DNA from 4 places in the Rheinheimera marina genome. Region 2 is predicted to be linked to each of the others. Evidence: predicted binding sites of a transcription regulator. Region 2 holds the regulator's gene; each other region holds the start of a gene.
What was found. The regulator sigma-54, encoded in region 2, starts transcription at its own class of promoters, with help from an activator protein. The targets are predictions, from matches to a motif close to TGGCANGNTNCNTGCTT.
Positions count from the first base shown of each region.

Region 1: nirB (nitrite reductase large subunit NirB) is a predicted target of sigma-54. The motif match lies at 1,436-1,452, and genes of this name have one in related genera.
Region 3: ACFO3I_RS18205 (flagellar basal body rod protein FlgF) is a predicted target of sigma-54. The motif match lies at 953-969, and genes of this name have one in related genera.
Region 4: glnA (glutamate--ammonia ligase) is a predicted target of sigma-54. The motif match lies at 1,432-1,448, and genes of this name have one in related genera.

Region 1 covers NZ_JBHSGB010000005.1:138,704-142,579, reverse strand. The annotation lists gene nirB (nitrite reductase large subunit NirB) at 1-1,272, opposite strand, end outside; gene pyrF (orotidine-5'-phosphate decarboxylase) at 1,561-2,268, opposite strand; gene ACFO3I_RS04760 (N-acetylglucosaminyl transferase) at 2,283-3,422, opposite strand; gene ACFO3I_RS04755 (lipopolysaccharide assembly protein LapA domain-containing protein) at 3,428-3,616, opposite strand; gene ihfB (integration host factor subunit beta) at 3,705-3,876, opposite strand, start outside.
Region 2 covers NZ_JBHSGB010000010.1:29,962-33,837, reverse strand. The annotation lists gene lptB (LPS export ABC transporter ATP-binding protein) at 1-382, shown strand, start outside; gene ACFO3I_RS09795 (RNA polymerase factor sigma-54) at 429-1,913, shown strand; gene hpf (ribosome hibernation promoting factor) at 1,939-2,226, shown strand; gene ptsN (PTS IIA-like nitrogen regulatory protein PtsN) at 2,237-2,707, shown strand; gene rapZ (RNase adapter RapZ) at 2,704-3,561, shown strand; gene ACFO3I_RS09775 (HPr family phosphocarrier protein) at 3,551-3,826, shown strand; gene ACFO3I_RS09770 (Na+/H+ antiporter subunit G) at 3,835-3,876, opposite strand, start outside.
Region 3 covers NZ_JBHSGB010000017.1:401,402-405,277, forward strand. The annotation lists gene flgG (flagellar basal-body rod protein FlgG) at 1-157, opposite strand, end outside; gene ACFO3I_RS18205 (flagellar basal body rod protein FlgF) at 179-922, opposite strand; gene flgE (flagellar hook protein FlgE) at 1,047-2,390, opposite strand; gene ACFO3I_RS18215 (flagellar hook assembly protein FlgD) at 2,417-3,160, opposite strand; gene flgC (flagellar basal body rod protein FlgC) at 3,175-3,597, opposite strand; gene flgB (flagellar basal body rod protein FlgB) at 3,597-3,876, opposite strand, start outside.
Region 4 covers NZ_JBHSGB010000010.1:188,212-192,087, forward strand. The annotation lists gene glnA (glutamate--ammonia ligase) at 1-1,350, opposite strand, end outside; gene ACFO3I_RS10505 (InlB B-repeat-containing protein) at 1,811-2,395, shown strand; gene ACFO3I_RS10510 (Lcl domain-containing protein) at 2,435-3,268, shown strand; gene ACFO3I_RS10515 (Lcl C-terminal domain-containing protein) at 3,304-3,876, shown strand, end outside.

The DNA of each region.
Region 1 (3,876 bases), on a different contig from region 2:
CACATTATGGCAAGAACACAGCGTAGCGGTTGCGGGCAGCGACAGTTTTGGCAGCGCGTCAGCAGCGTGCGGCAGGATCAGCGCTTCGGGATTTTTCGGCAAACTGAGCTCATTTAAGGCGTAGTGCAACAGCTGATCGTATTGGCTGGTGTCGCCTACCAACACGGCGCCGAGCAACTTTTTGCCATCGGCGCTGACCACCAGTTTTTTGTAAAGCTGCAAGCGGGGATCGGTAAAGATGTAACTTTGTGCGCCGGGACTGCGGCCATGGGCGTCGCCGATAGAGCCGACTTCAACTCCCAGCAGTTTGAGTTTCGTGCTCATGTCGGCACCGCTGAACTGCAAGTTGCCAGCGGATAAATGGCTGACCACAACTCTGGCCATCTGGTAACCGGGCGCAACCAGTCCGTAAATTCTCTGTTGCCACAGCGCACATTCGCCAATAGCGTAAATATCGGCATCGCTGGTTTGGCACTGGTCATTGATCACAATGCCTCCCCGCTCACCAAGCTGCAGACCGCATTGTCTGGCCAGCTCGTCGTAAGGGCGGATCCCAGCGGAAAACAGCACCAAATCGGTCTCCAGTGCATCACCGTCGGTAAACTGCAGTTGATAACGGCATTGCTGGCCTTTAGCTATATGTTCAGTGGATTTGCCACAATGCACTGTCACGCCCAGCTGACTGATTTTTTGTGCCAGCATCTTGCCACCAGCATCATCCAGCTGCACGGCCATCAGCTGTGGAGCAAATTCAACCACATGGGTTTGCAGGCCCAACTTCCGGAGCGCATTTGCGGCTTCCAATCCAAGTAGACCTCCGCCAATCACCACACCGACTTTGCTCTGTGCCGCACTTTCGGCTATCTGACTGAGGTCATCCAGCGTACGGTACACCAGGCAATGGGGCTGCTCGCGACCCGGAATAGGTGGCACAAATGCATAAGACCCTGTCGCCAGCACCAATTTGTCGTAACCGAACTGCCGGCCATCTTTACTCACCACCCGCTTGTGCTGGCGATCAATCTGGCTGACCCAACAATTGAGCTGGTAGTTGATCCCAAGCTGCTGATAACTGCTCTCAGACGCCAGCATTAATGCCTCTGGACTGCCACCATCGAACACGCTGGATAAATGCACCCGGTCATAAGCCAGTTGTGATTCGCCGCACAATACGGTGATTGACGCCTCTGGCTGCGCTGCTTTGAGTTGTTCAACGAAATGGTGACCGACCATGCCGTTGCCAACTACCAGTATGGATAACCCCTGCTTCATCGTTCAATCCTTAGCGGTGTTTTAAAGGCGCGCTTTAAAATGCCGCAAATAAAAAAGCCCGGTCTGTACTGCAAAACTGCAGTCAGAAACCGGGCTTCGTTGCCATTTCAGACCTGAGGTCTGAGCTCTGATTGTGAGGACGGATTACACCGTTGGCCAAACAAAGCATTATTAATGCCAACAAATTAAGTGATTGAATATCAAAGAAAAGATTGATTGGATTTTTCTGGTCGATCAGTTTTAGGACTTATTTTGGTGCAAAAATGCACCAAAATAAGTGAAGAAACCTTAGCGGATTGCTAATTCCTGATAAATCGCTTGCAGTGCTTGCAGCGGATCGGCAGCTTTGGTGATAGGACGCCCGATCACCATATAATCAACGCCGGCCGCGATGGCCTGAGCTGGGGTCATCACGCGTTTTTGGTCGTCCTGGCTGGCGCTGGCTGGCCGAATACCAGGCGTCACCAGGCAGAAATCCTGGCCAAATTGCTGTTTCAGCAGCACGGCTTCCTGAGCGGAACAGACCACACCATCCAGGCCGGCTTTTTGGGCCAGGCCCGCCAGTTTTAACACCTGTTGTTCTGGAGTCAGCTGAATGCCTAATTCGGTCAAATCGCTTTGCTCCATGCTGGTTAACACGGTGACCGCAATCAATAAAGGCTTGCTATCACCATAGGGCTGCAGGATTTCTCTGGCAGCAGACATCATGCGTGTTCCACCACTGGCGTGCACATTAACCATCCAGACACCAAGGTCGGCAGCGGCCTTGACGGCTTTAGCGACAGTGTTCGGGATGTCGTGGAACTTCAGATCGAGAAATACATCGAATCCCCGCTTGTGCAGTTGTGTGACAAAACCAGGACCAAAATGCGTGAACATTTCCTTGCCCACCTTCAGACGGCATAATGCCGGGTCTAACTGACTGACCAGATTAAGTGCGGCTTGCTGTTGTTCGAAATCAAGCGCGACGACCACGGTATTCTTTTGCTGACTCATAACACTCTCTAAATTTAACGGCCATCGATGCCGGGCAAAGGCTCAACGGTTTCCCATTGTTTGCAGGATGGACAAAGCCAATACGGCTGCTTGGTTTTAAAACCGCAGTTGCGGCAATGGTAAAGGACCTTGGTTTCGAGATAAGCCTGCACCATCTGTTCTATTTGGCTGAGCTGCGCTGCAACCTCACCTTCACTTTGGCGCAGACGCAACTGAATGAATTTTTGGAATAACCGGATGTTGGGCTGCTGTTTAAGCTTGTCAGTCAGTAACTTCTCGGCCTGTTCAGGTAACTGCTGGAGCAGATACGCTTCGGCCAGCATGGAGGTTGCCGTGATGTTCTTATTTTTTTGACTGAGCTGGGTTAATAACGCCTGCCAGTCTGACGCTGCAGGCTGAGATTGCGCCACTAACGGCAGCAGTTCTGCCGCCCATTGCGGACGCTGCTGCAAAATGCTGAGCAGCAAAGGACGGGCCGCGCTACCCTGCCCTTGATCCAAATAACGCCGGGCCGCTTCGTATCTGGGTCTTAATGCCTGTGGGTACCGCTCGGCCAGTTGCTGGAATTGCTCTGCGTTGGTATCCGGTTGCTGCTGCCAGGCCTCACATTGAAAATTTGCCAGCCCAATACGTAACGAACGTGAGTCGGTTTGCTCCACCACAGCACGGAAATCGAGACCTTTATGCCATTCATGCGTAGCCAGATAGAGCTGAAATAGCTGTTTGATGACGGCTTCACGAATGCTTTCCGCCTGAACCAAATCGGCCAATAAAGGCTCAGCTCTGTCGTAGAGGCCAGCATGAAAATAATCTTTAGCAAGTTCAAAGCGGATCTTCTGCGCCTGAGGTTTAGGAAGTTTTTGTTGGCAGAGTTTTTCGTGAATACGAATCGCTTTGTCCCAGTCTCCGCGTCGGCGGAACAGGTTCGCCAGTGCCAGATAAGTATCAATGGTCGCGACTTCGATATCCAAGAGCTGCAACAGCTGCTCTATAGCTTTATCTTCTTGATCAGTAAGTAAGAAGTTAAGACCGGAAGCGAGGTTTTTACTGACAGAGGCTTTGCCCTTCAAGGCTTTTTGCCGTTCACTGTTGCTGCCCATAAACCAGCCATACGCGGCGGCAACGGGCAGTAACAGAAATAACCATTCCAGCATAGAGGTCAGCGCTGCTCAGCAGATTTATTTAACCAACGACGGGTTCTGCGCGTGAGAATAAACAGCAACGACAGCACTAGGCCGAGGACAAAGCCAAGTAACAAAAACAACGCGGCAAGTTCACTGACACGAAGTTCAGTTTGCCCTACGACGTAATTAAGAATAGTGCTGTGTTGGTTTAGAGAAGCTAACATCAGGCCAGCCAGCAACAATACGAGAATGACAATACTAAAAAGAATTCTGGTCAAAACTGCGTCAATCCATGTCTGGCTTGAGGATTAATCAGGTGTTTTCTTTCACCCGATCACGTAATTCTTTACCTGGCTTAAAGTGAGGAACGTATTTGCCGTCCAGTTCAACTTTGTCACCGGTTTTTGGATTGCGACCCACGCGAGGTGCGCGGTAATGCAAGGAAAAGCTGCCAAAGCCACGAATCTCAATACGTTCGTTGTTG
Region 2 (3,876 bases):
AGAAAAAGCCGACGCCTTGCTGGATGAGTTCCATATCGGCCATATCCGGAATAGCCTCGGCATGAGCTTGTCTGGTGGTGAACGCCGGAGGGTAGAAATTGCGCGGGCGTTGGCGGCAGACCCGGCTTTTATCCTGTTGGATGAACCTTTTGCTGGCGTTGATCCCATTTCAGTGTTAGATATAAAAAAAATCATCCAACATTTATGCCAACGTGGCATAGGAGTCCTGATCACCGACCATAACGTACGCGAAACCCTGGATGTGTGTGAGCTGGCCTATATCGTCAGCCACGGCGAACTGATTGCCGCCGGAACTCCGCAGGAAGTGCTGGCAAACCAGCAGGTACGGGATGTGTATTTAGGTGAACAATTCAGGCTGTAAGTAACAGATATCCGTTAATGGATTGCCCGGAGCAGATCGGAAGTACATGAAACCTTCTTTGCAACTTCGCATTGGCCAGCAACTTACGATGACGCCACAGCTGCAGCAGGCGATAAAACTGCTGCAGCTGTCCAGTATCGAATTGCAGCAGGAAATTCAGGAAGCGCTGGATGCGAACCCCCTGCTAGAGTCCGATGACGAATTTGAACAGTACCAGCCCCCAGCCAAAGATAATAACGGCGATGAATTTAATCAGGGCGCAGAATCATCTCAGACTGATGACAGTTTTGAGCCTGAAGTGCCAGACAGCAGTGAGGCCATGACCGAACAGAACATCGCTGAAGACCTACCGCTGGACAGCCACTGGGATGATTTAGTCAGTGCAGCGCCTGTCGCCAATAACAACTTCAATGGCGACGAAGACACGGTGTATCAGGGCGAAACCTCAGAGACCCTGCAGGATTATCTGCGTTGGCAAATGCAGTTGACGCCGTTTTCAGAAACTGATCGCACCATCGCCGAAATCATTATCGAAGCCATCGACGACAACGGCTTGCTAACCATTGATGTCGACGAGATCCTCGAAGCATTGGGCCAACCCGATGTCGAAGCTGACGAAGTTGAAGCCGTAATCAAGCGTATCCAGCTGTTTGACCCGGTCGGAGTGGGAGCCCGCAGTATTCAGGAGTGTTTGCTGGTGCAACTGCGCCAATTTGATCCGAATACGCCTTATCTGAAAGAAACCCAACAAATTATTCGGGATTACACCGACTTTTTAGCCAACCGTGATTTCCGTTCTTTGATGCGCGTGACTAAACTCAAAGAAGAGGAATTAAAAGAAGTGATGCGGCTGATCCACAGCCTGAACCCACGACCTGGGGCAGATGTGATCAGGCAAGAGCAAAGCTACATAGTTCCTGATGTGTCAGTCGCAAAAATCAAAGGACGCTGGGTGGTTGAACTAAATCCGGATGCAATGCCGAAAATTCGTATCAATGAGCAGTATGCGGCCATGTCACGGCAGGCGCGTAATGCATCGGATGGGCAGTTCATCCGTTCCCACCTGCAGGAAGCAAAGTGGTTTTTAAAAAGCCTGGAGAGTCGCAACGAAACCTTACTCAAAGTCGCCAACTGCATTGTTCAGCAGCAACAGGCTTTTTTTGAGCATGGCGAAGAAGCGATGAAACCCATGGTACTCAATGACGTTGCTGAAATGGTGAGCATGCATGAATCCACCATTTCACGGGTCACGACTCAAAAGTACATGCACACACCTCGAGGAATATTTGAACTTAAGTTCTTTTTCTCCAGTCATGTAAGTACAGAGAGCGGCGGTGAATGTTCATCCACCGCTATCCGCGCCTTTATTAAGAAATTGGTGGCGGCGGAAAATCCGGCCAAGCCGTTAAGTGACAGCCGGATGGCAGAAATCCTGTCTGAACAGGGCATCAACGTAGCGCGGCGTACTATCGCCAAGTACCGTGAAGCCATGTTTATTCCACCGTCTAATCAGCGCAAGAGCTTGATTTAAAAGCTCGCATAAGAAGGAAGAGTCTATGCAAATCAACTTAACTGGTCGTCATGTTGAAATCACTGAAGCATTAAGAGAGTACGTTGGCAGCAAATTTTCCAAGCTTGAAAGGCATTTTGATCATATTAACAATGTACATGTCGTGCTGAACGTGGAAAAATTAAAGCAGATTGCAGAGGCTAAATTACACCTCAATGGTGGTGAAGTGTTTGCGGTGTCGGAAGACGAAAATATGTACGCGGCGATTGACCAGCTTATCGATAAACTGGATCGCCAAGTGATTAAACATAAAGAGAAAATTTCTCGTCATTGATCCTAAACTTATGAACCTTAGCTCAATGTTATCGGAGGACTGCACTAAGAGTGCGGTCCTTTTTAACAGTAAAAAACGAATTTTGGAATACATTGCCGAACTGGCGCATCAGCATCTGCCTCAGATCCCTGAATACAGTATTCTGGAAGCCTTAATGACCCGGGAAAAACTCGGCTCTACAGGTATAGGCGGTGGTATCGCGATCCCACACGGCAAACTCAAAGATGTCAGCAGCCCGCTGCTGGTGTTTGTGGTGAGTCAGGATCCGATCCAGTTTGATGCGATCGACAATCAGGCGGTGGATATTTTCTGCGCCATTCTGATCCCGGAAAACCAATGCCAGACGCACTTGTCCACCCTGTCCGGTATAGCCCGAATGTTAAGCCAGAAAGATTTCACCAAAAAAATCCGTCACAGTCCGGATGATCAGGCACTGTATCAGTTACTTCTTTGCGGCGCGGAGCAGGTTCAGGACAAATGAAACTTTTAGTGGTCAGCGGACGATCAGGCTCAGGAAAATCAGTAGCGCTGCGGGTAATGGAAGACCTGGGGTATTATTGTGTTGATAATATTCCGGTGAATTTATTACCGACTCTGGCCACCTCCGTCATGGGCCAATACGAGAGGGTCGCCGTTAGTATTGACGTGCGTAACTTGCCGCAGAACCAGGATGAGCTGACCGATATTCTCTGTTACCTGCCGAATAAAGTTGACCTGACCATTTTGTACCTGGACGCCGATCACACCTGTCTGATTAAGCGTTTCAGTGAAACCCGCCGTTTGCATCCTTTGTCGCATCAGGCGATGTCACTGGATGAAGCCATCCAGCGCGAGCAGCAACTGCTGGATCCTATTTCCAGCCGGGCTGACCTCTACATAGACACCACAGAGCTCAATGTACATCAGCTGGCTGAACAACTTAGAGAACGAATTCTGGGCTTGAAAACCGGCCGTCTGGTGATCTTATTCGAGTCCTTTGGGTTTAAATACGGCATTCCAAAGGATGCAGATTACGTATTTGACGCGCGCTTTTTACCCAACCCACACTGGCAATCGGAGCTGAAAATACTGACAGGTCTGGACCAACCGGTGAAAGAATATCTGGCCGCCCAGTCCGACGTTGCCCGTTATATCTGGCAAATCAATCAATTTATTGCCACCTGGCTGCCGCAGCTGGAACGCAATAACCGCAGTTATCTGACCATTGCCATCGGCTGCACCGGCGGTCAGCACCGCTCTGTGTATATTGCCGAGGCGCTGGCAGAGAGTTATCGCTTACAACGCGATGATGTGCAAATTCGTCATCGGGAACTGGTGAGGCATCATGGACGATAAACTGAGGCAGACTGTCACTATCGTCAACCAACTGGGGTTACACGCCCGTGCAGCCACTAAACTGGTGCAGCTGTGTCGTCAGTTTGATGCCCGGATCGAACTGCAACAAGAGGGTAAAAATGCCGACGCCAGCAGTGTGTTGGCGTTATTGATGCTGGCCAGCAGCAAAGGCAAAACACTCGAAGTTTGCACCAGTGGCGCCCAGGCTGAAGCCGCCTTAAGCGCTGTCGTGTCCCTGATTGAAAACGGTTTTGACGAAAACTAAGCACCCGTTTAATCGGCCTTTAGCTTCGCCTGTTCTTTGCCTGAGGTTGC
Region 3 (3,876 bases), on a different contig from region 2:
CTGGCTGATTCACGTTCTGATACAGCAAGTCTTCAAAGATAGCGCGGCTCTTTTTGAAACCCACAGTGCTGGCGTTGGCCAGGTTGTTGGAAATTACCGAAATATCACGTTGTTTGGCATCTAAGCCAGTCTTACTGATCCATAAAGCCGGATGCATAAAATCCTCCTGGGCTTAGCCCTAGATTATCCGCATAATCTGGTTATGTTGCCGATCCATTTCCTCGGCGGTTTTCATCATCTTCACCTGCACTTCAAACTGACGTTGCAGGCTAATCATTTGGGTCATTTCTCCGACCGCGTTGACGTTGCTGGTTTCCAGCGCGCCACTTTGAATGCTGACAGTTGCATTGGCTTCTGCCACTTCACCATCCTTGCGACGGAATAATCCGTCCAAACCTTTTTCAATATCGGCAAAGGCTGGACTGACCAATTTAATTCGGGCAACGGGTTCCATCACGTTTGCCGGTGCGCCCTGAGGCCGGACACTGATAGTGCCATCTTTGCCGATCTCCATTTTCTGCACCGGCAAAGGCAACTGGATCACACCTTGTTCACCAATCACTGGCAGACCACCTGCAGTCTGCAGCACGCCTGTGGCACTTAACTGCAGATTACCGTCTCTGCTGTAGGCTTCATTGCCATCAGCATCCTGGACGGCAAACCAGCCCTTACCTGTGAGGGCAATGTCCAGGTCCCGTTCTGTCATGGTGATAGCACCATCGTCAAAATTTTGACCTGGCCGCTCTGTCATCGAGAACACCCGGGTTGGTAAACCTTCACCAAACGCCTGCATGGCCCGGGCTTGCTCCAAATCAGCTTTAAACCCTGTGGTGCCTGTGTTGGCCAGGTTATTGGCTTTGATGCTGATGCCATGCATATTTTCTTTGGCACCACTCATCGCGATATAAAGTACACGGTCCATAGTGGATCTCCTGCTTGCTTAACTCTTACAAAGCAAGAGCAGTGCCACATTTGTAATGTTTTGTTTAGTAAGAAGTTTAAAAAGAAAAAGCCACGCGAAGGTGGCTTTTTTGACGCTCAAGCTATTAGCGGATCTGCAGTATGGTAGTTTGCAATGTGCTGTTCACTTCCAGCGCACGCGAGTTGGCCTGGAAGTTACGCTGGGCAGCAATCAGGTCAACCAGCTCGTTGGTCAGGTTAACGTTAGACTGCTCAAGGGCTGAGCTGTTAATTGCCCCAAAGGTGCCTGAGTTGGCTTCACCAGCTAATGCTTCACCAGAGGTCAGGCTCTCGTTCCATGAGGTGTTACCAATCTGGGTTAACCCCTGAGGGTTAGCAAACTTCACCATCGCCACCTGAGCCAGATACGTCTGATCGCCATTCGAATAAGACGCCATCACCTTGCCTGAGGCATCAATGTCTACGCTGGTCAGACGGCCTACAGTTGTACCATCCTGACTCATACTACCCACTTCAAACTTGGACGCATATTGAGTAGGCGATCGACTACCTGACTCATCACGAAACTGGATATTTAAATCACTGGTAAATTGAGCACCATTGGTCAGATAGCTGTTTGCAGGGTCATTCAAACCTGCGGCTGTTAAGACCACATTTGGAAATGGCGAAACCTCAGGCAAGCCATTTGCATCAAAATCTAAGGTCACAGGACCAATAGCTGCATTTGGTGCCAATGCACCGCCAGAAGCGGCTGCTGGTACCGCATCGTTATCATCCATCACCACATAAACCTGCCACTCATTGGTCGGGGCGGCTGGAGCTGCTGGGTCATTGCGCCGGAAGTACATTGTCAGCACATGAGGCTCACCCAAACTGTCGTAGATAGTGGTTGAAGTCGTCGCATTGTAAGAGGCTGAATCTGTTGGATCAAAAGGCACAGTCGGGTTGGTTTGACGGGCATCCAGGTTCATGGTCACATATACATTGCTGGAGGCTCTAGGCGCACCAGCGGTAGAAGGGATTTGAATTGGATAGGTTGTACTTAAACTGACTGACGTTGTATCCCCAGTCGCAGGGTCAACAGGGTAGCCTTGCAGAAAGTTACCATTGTTGTCGGTAATATAGCTGCTTTTATCCAGCTTAAATGCGCCAGCTCTGGTGTAACTTAATTCACGTGAACCAATTTCAGGAGACAAGGCAAAAAAGCCGTCTCCGGTGATCGCAAGGTCCAGCGAGTTATTGGTAAATTTCAGCGAGCCCTGAGAAAACTGCTGCGCCACTTTGGTCGTGGTAGCACCATCCCCCACTTTTGTCTTATTGGACGTAAATACAGACGCAGCATACACGTCGGCAAATTCCGCCCGCGACTCTTTGAAGCCTGTGGTATTGACGTTGGCAATGTTGTTCGCTGTTGTATCGATATCTTTTTGAGCTGCGGCAAGGCCGCTTAACGCGATATTAAAACTCATAATGTCACCTCAACTCTGGGTCCAAATTAGGTCGCAATTTCAATAATGTCAGACAGTTTTTTCTGTCCCTGGCCAAATACATTCAGCACGAGTCCTGTGGTGGTGCCATTGCCCAGGCTGACGCTGGACACCGGGGCGTAGACGCCGGTTTCAATGGCTTCATTCTTGCCGGCAATGGTCGCTTCAATAGAAATGGTGTAGGTACCGGCTTTTGCCAGTTCCATCACCGGGTTTCCTTTCTCATCCACTTTCGGGTCGCCATTTTCATCCACAGCTTGGGTGTCCGTGGTTCCATCCCAAGGCAATTGCAGTCGGCCTGCGTCCGCCGAAGGGATAGATACAGAACGCACTACAACGCCGTTTTCATCTTTAATTTTGACATTGACGTTGGTCGCCGCTGACGGGAAATTGGCGCTGGCAACCACTAAGTCGTCCTCACCGCTGTAGACCATGGTGTCGGATTCAACCAATACGTATTGACCGACCAGTGACGAAGCCTGCAGCGCCTGGCTGGAATTCATACTGGTGGCAAAATCAGCAAAGTTGGTATTCAGCTGCGCTATACCATCAGCCATCGTGAAGTTGGTCATCTGGGCAATCATTTGATCGTTTTCGACCGGCTTGGTCGGATCCTGATAAGCCAGCTGCTGGGTCAGCAAAGCGAAAAAGTCTGATTGGGTTAAAGCACCATTGCCATTGTCTGTGGTGGTGGTACTGGTATCGGTATTCCAATACAGATCGCTGATGCCGCTGTTGTTTACGCTACTCATGCTCTACTCCTTGCTTAGCGCTGACCTAACATCAAGGTACGACTGACCATTTGTTTAGCCGCATCCGCAACCTGCACATTGGCTTCATAGGAGCGGGATGCCGAAATCATGTCGGCCATCTCTTCCATAATGTTGACGTTTGGTTTGTAGATGTAACCTTTGTCATCAGCCATTGGGTGATGCGGTGCATACTCAACGTTTAGTGGCGCGTCCGATTCCACAATACCCACCACCTGCACTTTGGCCGTTCCTACCTCTTCGCCATTCAGCGCTTCTTCCAACGCAGTGGCAAACACTGGATGGCGGGCACGATAGGTTTCCCCTAAGCTGCTGCTGACGCTGTTGGCGTTGGCCATATTACTGGCCGTGGTATTTAACCGGACCTGCTGGGCAGCCATACCGCTGCCTGCAATATCAAAGACGTTGTACATGCTCATTATTGCTGTCCTCCGGTGATGGCTTTTTTCAGGCCATTGATCCGACTATTCAGAAAATTAAGTGTGGTCTGGTATTCCATGGCATTGCGAGTAAATGCATTACGCTCTTCATGGATATCCACTGAGTTGCCGTCACCAGTGTCCGTCTGGTTCGGCACCCTGTAAGCGGCTTCAGCACGGCGACTGGCGGTGGAAATTTCGAAATGGCGCGGATCCGTGCGGCCCAGTTCACCACTCTGTCGGGCTTTTGCCCCTTCTAAGGCGGACTGGAAATCTAAA
Region 4 (3,876 bases), 160 kb from region 2:
TTCAGCGCGTTTCATATCGATATAGGCATCGATCATCGCGTCTGACATCACGCCGCCTTTGGTGAAGATAGCGCGGCTGGCGTCCAGAGCATCCAGAGCTTCGTCCAGAGAACCGCAAACCTGAGGGATCAGTGCTTCTTCTTCCGGTGGCAGATCGTACAAGTCTTTGTCCATCGCATCGCCTGGGTGGATCTTGTTCTGGATACCGTCCAGACCAGCCATTAACTGAGCCACGAATGCCAGGTACGGGTTCGCAGCCGGATCCGGGAAACGTACTTCGATACGACGTGCTTTCGCACTTGGTACCAGAGGGATACGGATAGAAGCAGAGCGGTTACGGGCTGAGTAAGCCAGCATTACCGGAGCTTCGAAGTGTGGCACTAAACGCTTGTACGAGTTGGTGCTTGGGTTGGTGAAGGCGTTGATTGCTTTGGCGTGTTTGATGATACCGCCGATGTAGTACAGGGCAGTTTCAGACAGACCAGCGTATTTATCACCAGCAAACAGGTTCACGCCGTCTTTTGCTAATGACTGGTGGCAGTGCATACCTGAACCGTTGTCACCAACCATTGGTTTTGGCATGAAGGTCACGGTTTTGCCGTACAGATTGGCAACGTTGTGAATAACGTACTTCAGGACCTGAATTTCATCCGCTTTTTTGGTCAGCGTATTGAAACGGGTTGCGATTTCGTTTTGACCTGCTGTGGCTACTTCGTGGTGGTGTGCTTCAACGGTCTGACCCATTTCTTCCAGTACCACACACATGGCGCTACGGATGTCATGGTGTTGGTCTACTGGTGGTACCGGGAAGTAACCGCCTTTGATACCAGGACGGTGCGCTTTGTTACCACCTTCGTACACTTTGTCTGAGTTCCAGGCCGCTTCCGCTGAATCGATAGCGAAGAAAGCAGTCCCCATCGTGTTTTTGAAACGTACGTCGTCAAACATGAACCACTCTGGCTCTGGGCCAAACAGTACGGTGTCAGCGATACCAGTTGATTTCAGGTACTCTTCAGCACGCTTCGCGATAGAACGTGGGCAACGCTCGTAACCTTGCATAGTGCTTGGTTCGATAACGTCACAGGTGATGTTCACCGTGGTTTCTTCTGAGAACGGGTCCAGTACCATGGTGTCAGCCTGAGGCATCAGGATCATGTCAGAGTCGTTGATGCCTTTCCAACCCGCGATGGAAGAACCGTCAAACATTTTGCCGTCTTCGAAGAAGTCTTCGTTGATTTGGCTGGCAGGAATAGTCACGTGCTGCTCTTTACCTTTGGTATCGGTGAAGCGTAAATCAACGAACTTAACGTCATTCTCTTTCATGTAACTGATAACTGTAGAAGCAGACATGCATTCCTCCGGTTTGTCTGTTGACTGGCCCTGCGGCCACTTTTTTTGTTGCTGGCATTCGCCATAGCGTTGCGCTCAGTAATGCTAATCTTATGCCAGATATGTATAGCATTGATCTCTATAGAATTTATTCAATCGCCTGGCGAAATGAATTGTTTTTATGCACCAATTTGGAGCTCTTCTGCACCATTGTGGCGTTATGGCACCAAGCTGGTGCTTCCGTTTATCCGCCATTAAAGATAACAGCCGCAACATAATTGTTTTGATAATTTCTTTATGTTAATGATATTTCCTTTAAAAGGTAAAATCCTGAGCTGTATGAGGGTTTCGCCGTCATTATTTAACTAATGGATGGTTAGTTATGAAGTTCTATCAATGGATTCGAATACATCTACTGTACCTTTTGGTCGTTGTTGTGTCAGTGGGGTGTGGCGGGGGGACCGAAGGTGGCGACCCGCAAATGACTCAGTTTTACCAAGTGTCTACTGAGGTTAATATCCCCGCAGCAGGGACAGTTAGCCCGTCAAGCTCCCAAGTGGAAGAAAACAAGCCACTCAGCCTTAGCATCAACATTAACCCAGGTTATCAATTGACTGGTGCCACAGGTTGTGGCGGGTCTTTATCAGGAACTGGTTACCAGATTAATGCGGTGACAGCCAATTGCGTGGTTAGCCTGAGTTTTGCTGCGGTGCAATTCAAAGTGACGGCATTGGCAAGCTCAGGGGGCTTGGTTTCGCCAACAGAGCAAACGGTCAGCTATGGTGGCAAAGCATCCTTTGCGTTAACGCCTGATGCTGGTTATCAGCTGGACAGTGTGACCGGCTGTGAGGGGAGTTTAACCGGGCTGCAATTTGAGACTGCACCTATTTATGCCGATTGCCAGCTGAGTGCCACATTTGCGGCCATTCCCGCTCCTGAAGTTGCAGGACCTGAGCGGTTTTTAGTTCAGGCGCATCACGGTGACTTGTTGATTAGTGCCGATGCTGTCGCTGGTGCAGTCAGTTACAACCTCTACCTGGCTACCGAAGCTGGCCTCACAAAATAAAATTATCAAAGCAAAGCAGAAGGCAAAAAGCTGGATGGCTTGCAATTGCCTTATGTGGTAACTGGCCTGGACAAGGCGAAGAACTACTATGTTGTGCTGACTGCCGTGACAGTACAGACCGAAAGTGCGGAAAGTAAAGAGTTAAGCAGTTATCCGGTATTTAAGAAGATCGGAGGGTTGAACGATACCGGGATTGGCCGCTGCTTTAATTTGGTGCTGAGTTCAGCATGCCCCGTCGCGGGTTTTCCCGGCCAAGACGCTGAATCAGGCCGTGATTATGCTGCGCAGACTGGCCAATTAGTCAAGCAAGGAACTGGCAGCGCTGGCTTTGATTTCACCAAGCTGGGTTCGGATGGTAAGCCGCTGTTTATTCAGCATTTAGCCGTTGATCGTAGCGCAGGCAGCGAAAGTGCTGGCACTCAATGGCATTCGGTCAGAGATAACGTCACAGGTCTGGTGTGGTTGTACATCGATTCAGCCTCAGGATTGAAAGGTACCTACACCTGGTACAATCCCGATTCTGCAAGCAATGGCGGCAATGCCGGGGTGGCGAATGGTGGTCAATGTCTGGATGCCCCATGCGATACGAATCACCTGATTGAGAGTGCAAATCTGCAGGCTCTGGGGGGATTTTCTGATTGGAGACTACCTTCGTTTCAGGAGCTTGTGAGTATCAATGACCGGGTGGGTTACGCTTCACCAGGTGGCCCCGCCCGCAGAGATCCCCAGCTCTTCTTTAGTTGGTATTTGATGGCGGTCCCGAGCTCGACCAGTGTTGCTGCGAGCCCGGACCAAATCAAAACAGATTTTGGCACGGCCACTAAAACCACAGTGTTTAACGGTGTTGTATTAGTCAGAGAGGACCTTCAGTGACTGCGGCACTGAATGTATTGCAGAGGATGATGCAGATGAAAGCAATAAGCCAGTTAGTTTGTGGTGTGTTGTTTGTGGGGCTTGCCAGTGCGCAGGCGGCAGAAGTGCAATGTGATCATCAGAATATGGCGATGGTGCCAAGTACTGCGGCCAGCAACTTTGATTTATCCCGGTCCGGCCTGGTTGCGGACCCTGCCAAAGGGTTGCTTTGGATGCGTTGCAGTCTGGGGCAAAATTGGGACGGCACTACTTGTGTGGGTGATGCGACATTGTTTGCACAGTGGCAGTCCGCATTGCAAAGCGCTGAAACTTATGAATACCAGGGCCTGACGGGCTGGCGTTTGCCCAATGCTAAAGAGTTATTGTCATTGGTTGAACACAGTTGCTGGTCACCTGCACTGAATGAAATGGTATTTCCGTCTGCTTACAACGGGGATTATTGGAGCTCGAGCTATGCAGGTCATTACCGGGAGTCTGCTGGGCAGAATGCAGGGGACGGAGTGGTGGTAGATTTTGTCCGTGGACTGGAGAAAGTTGCTTATCGTACCAGTGGTTTGGAGCAGCAAGCCCCTTCTGCGGTGCGGCTGATGCGAGAGTTGCTGAAAAAT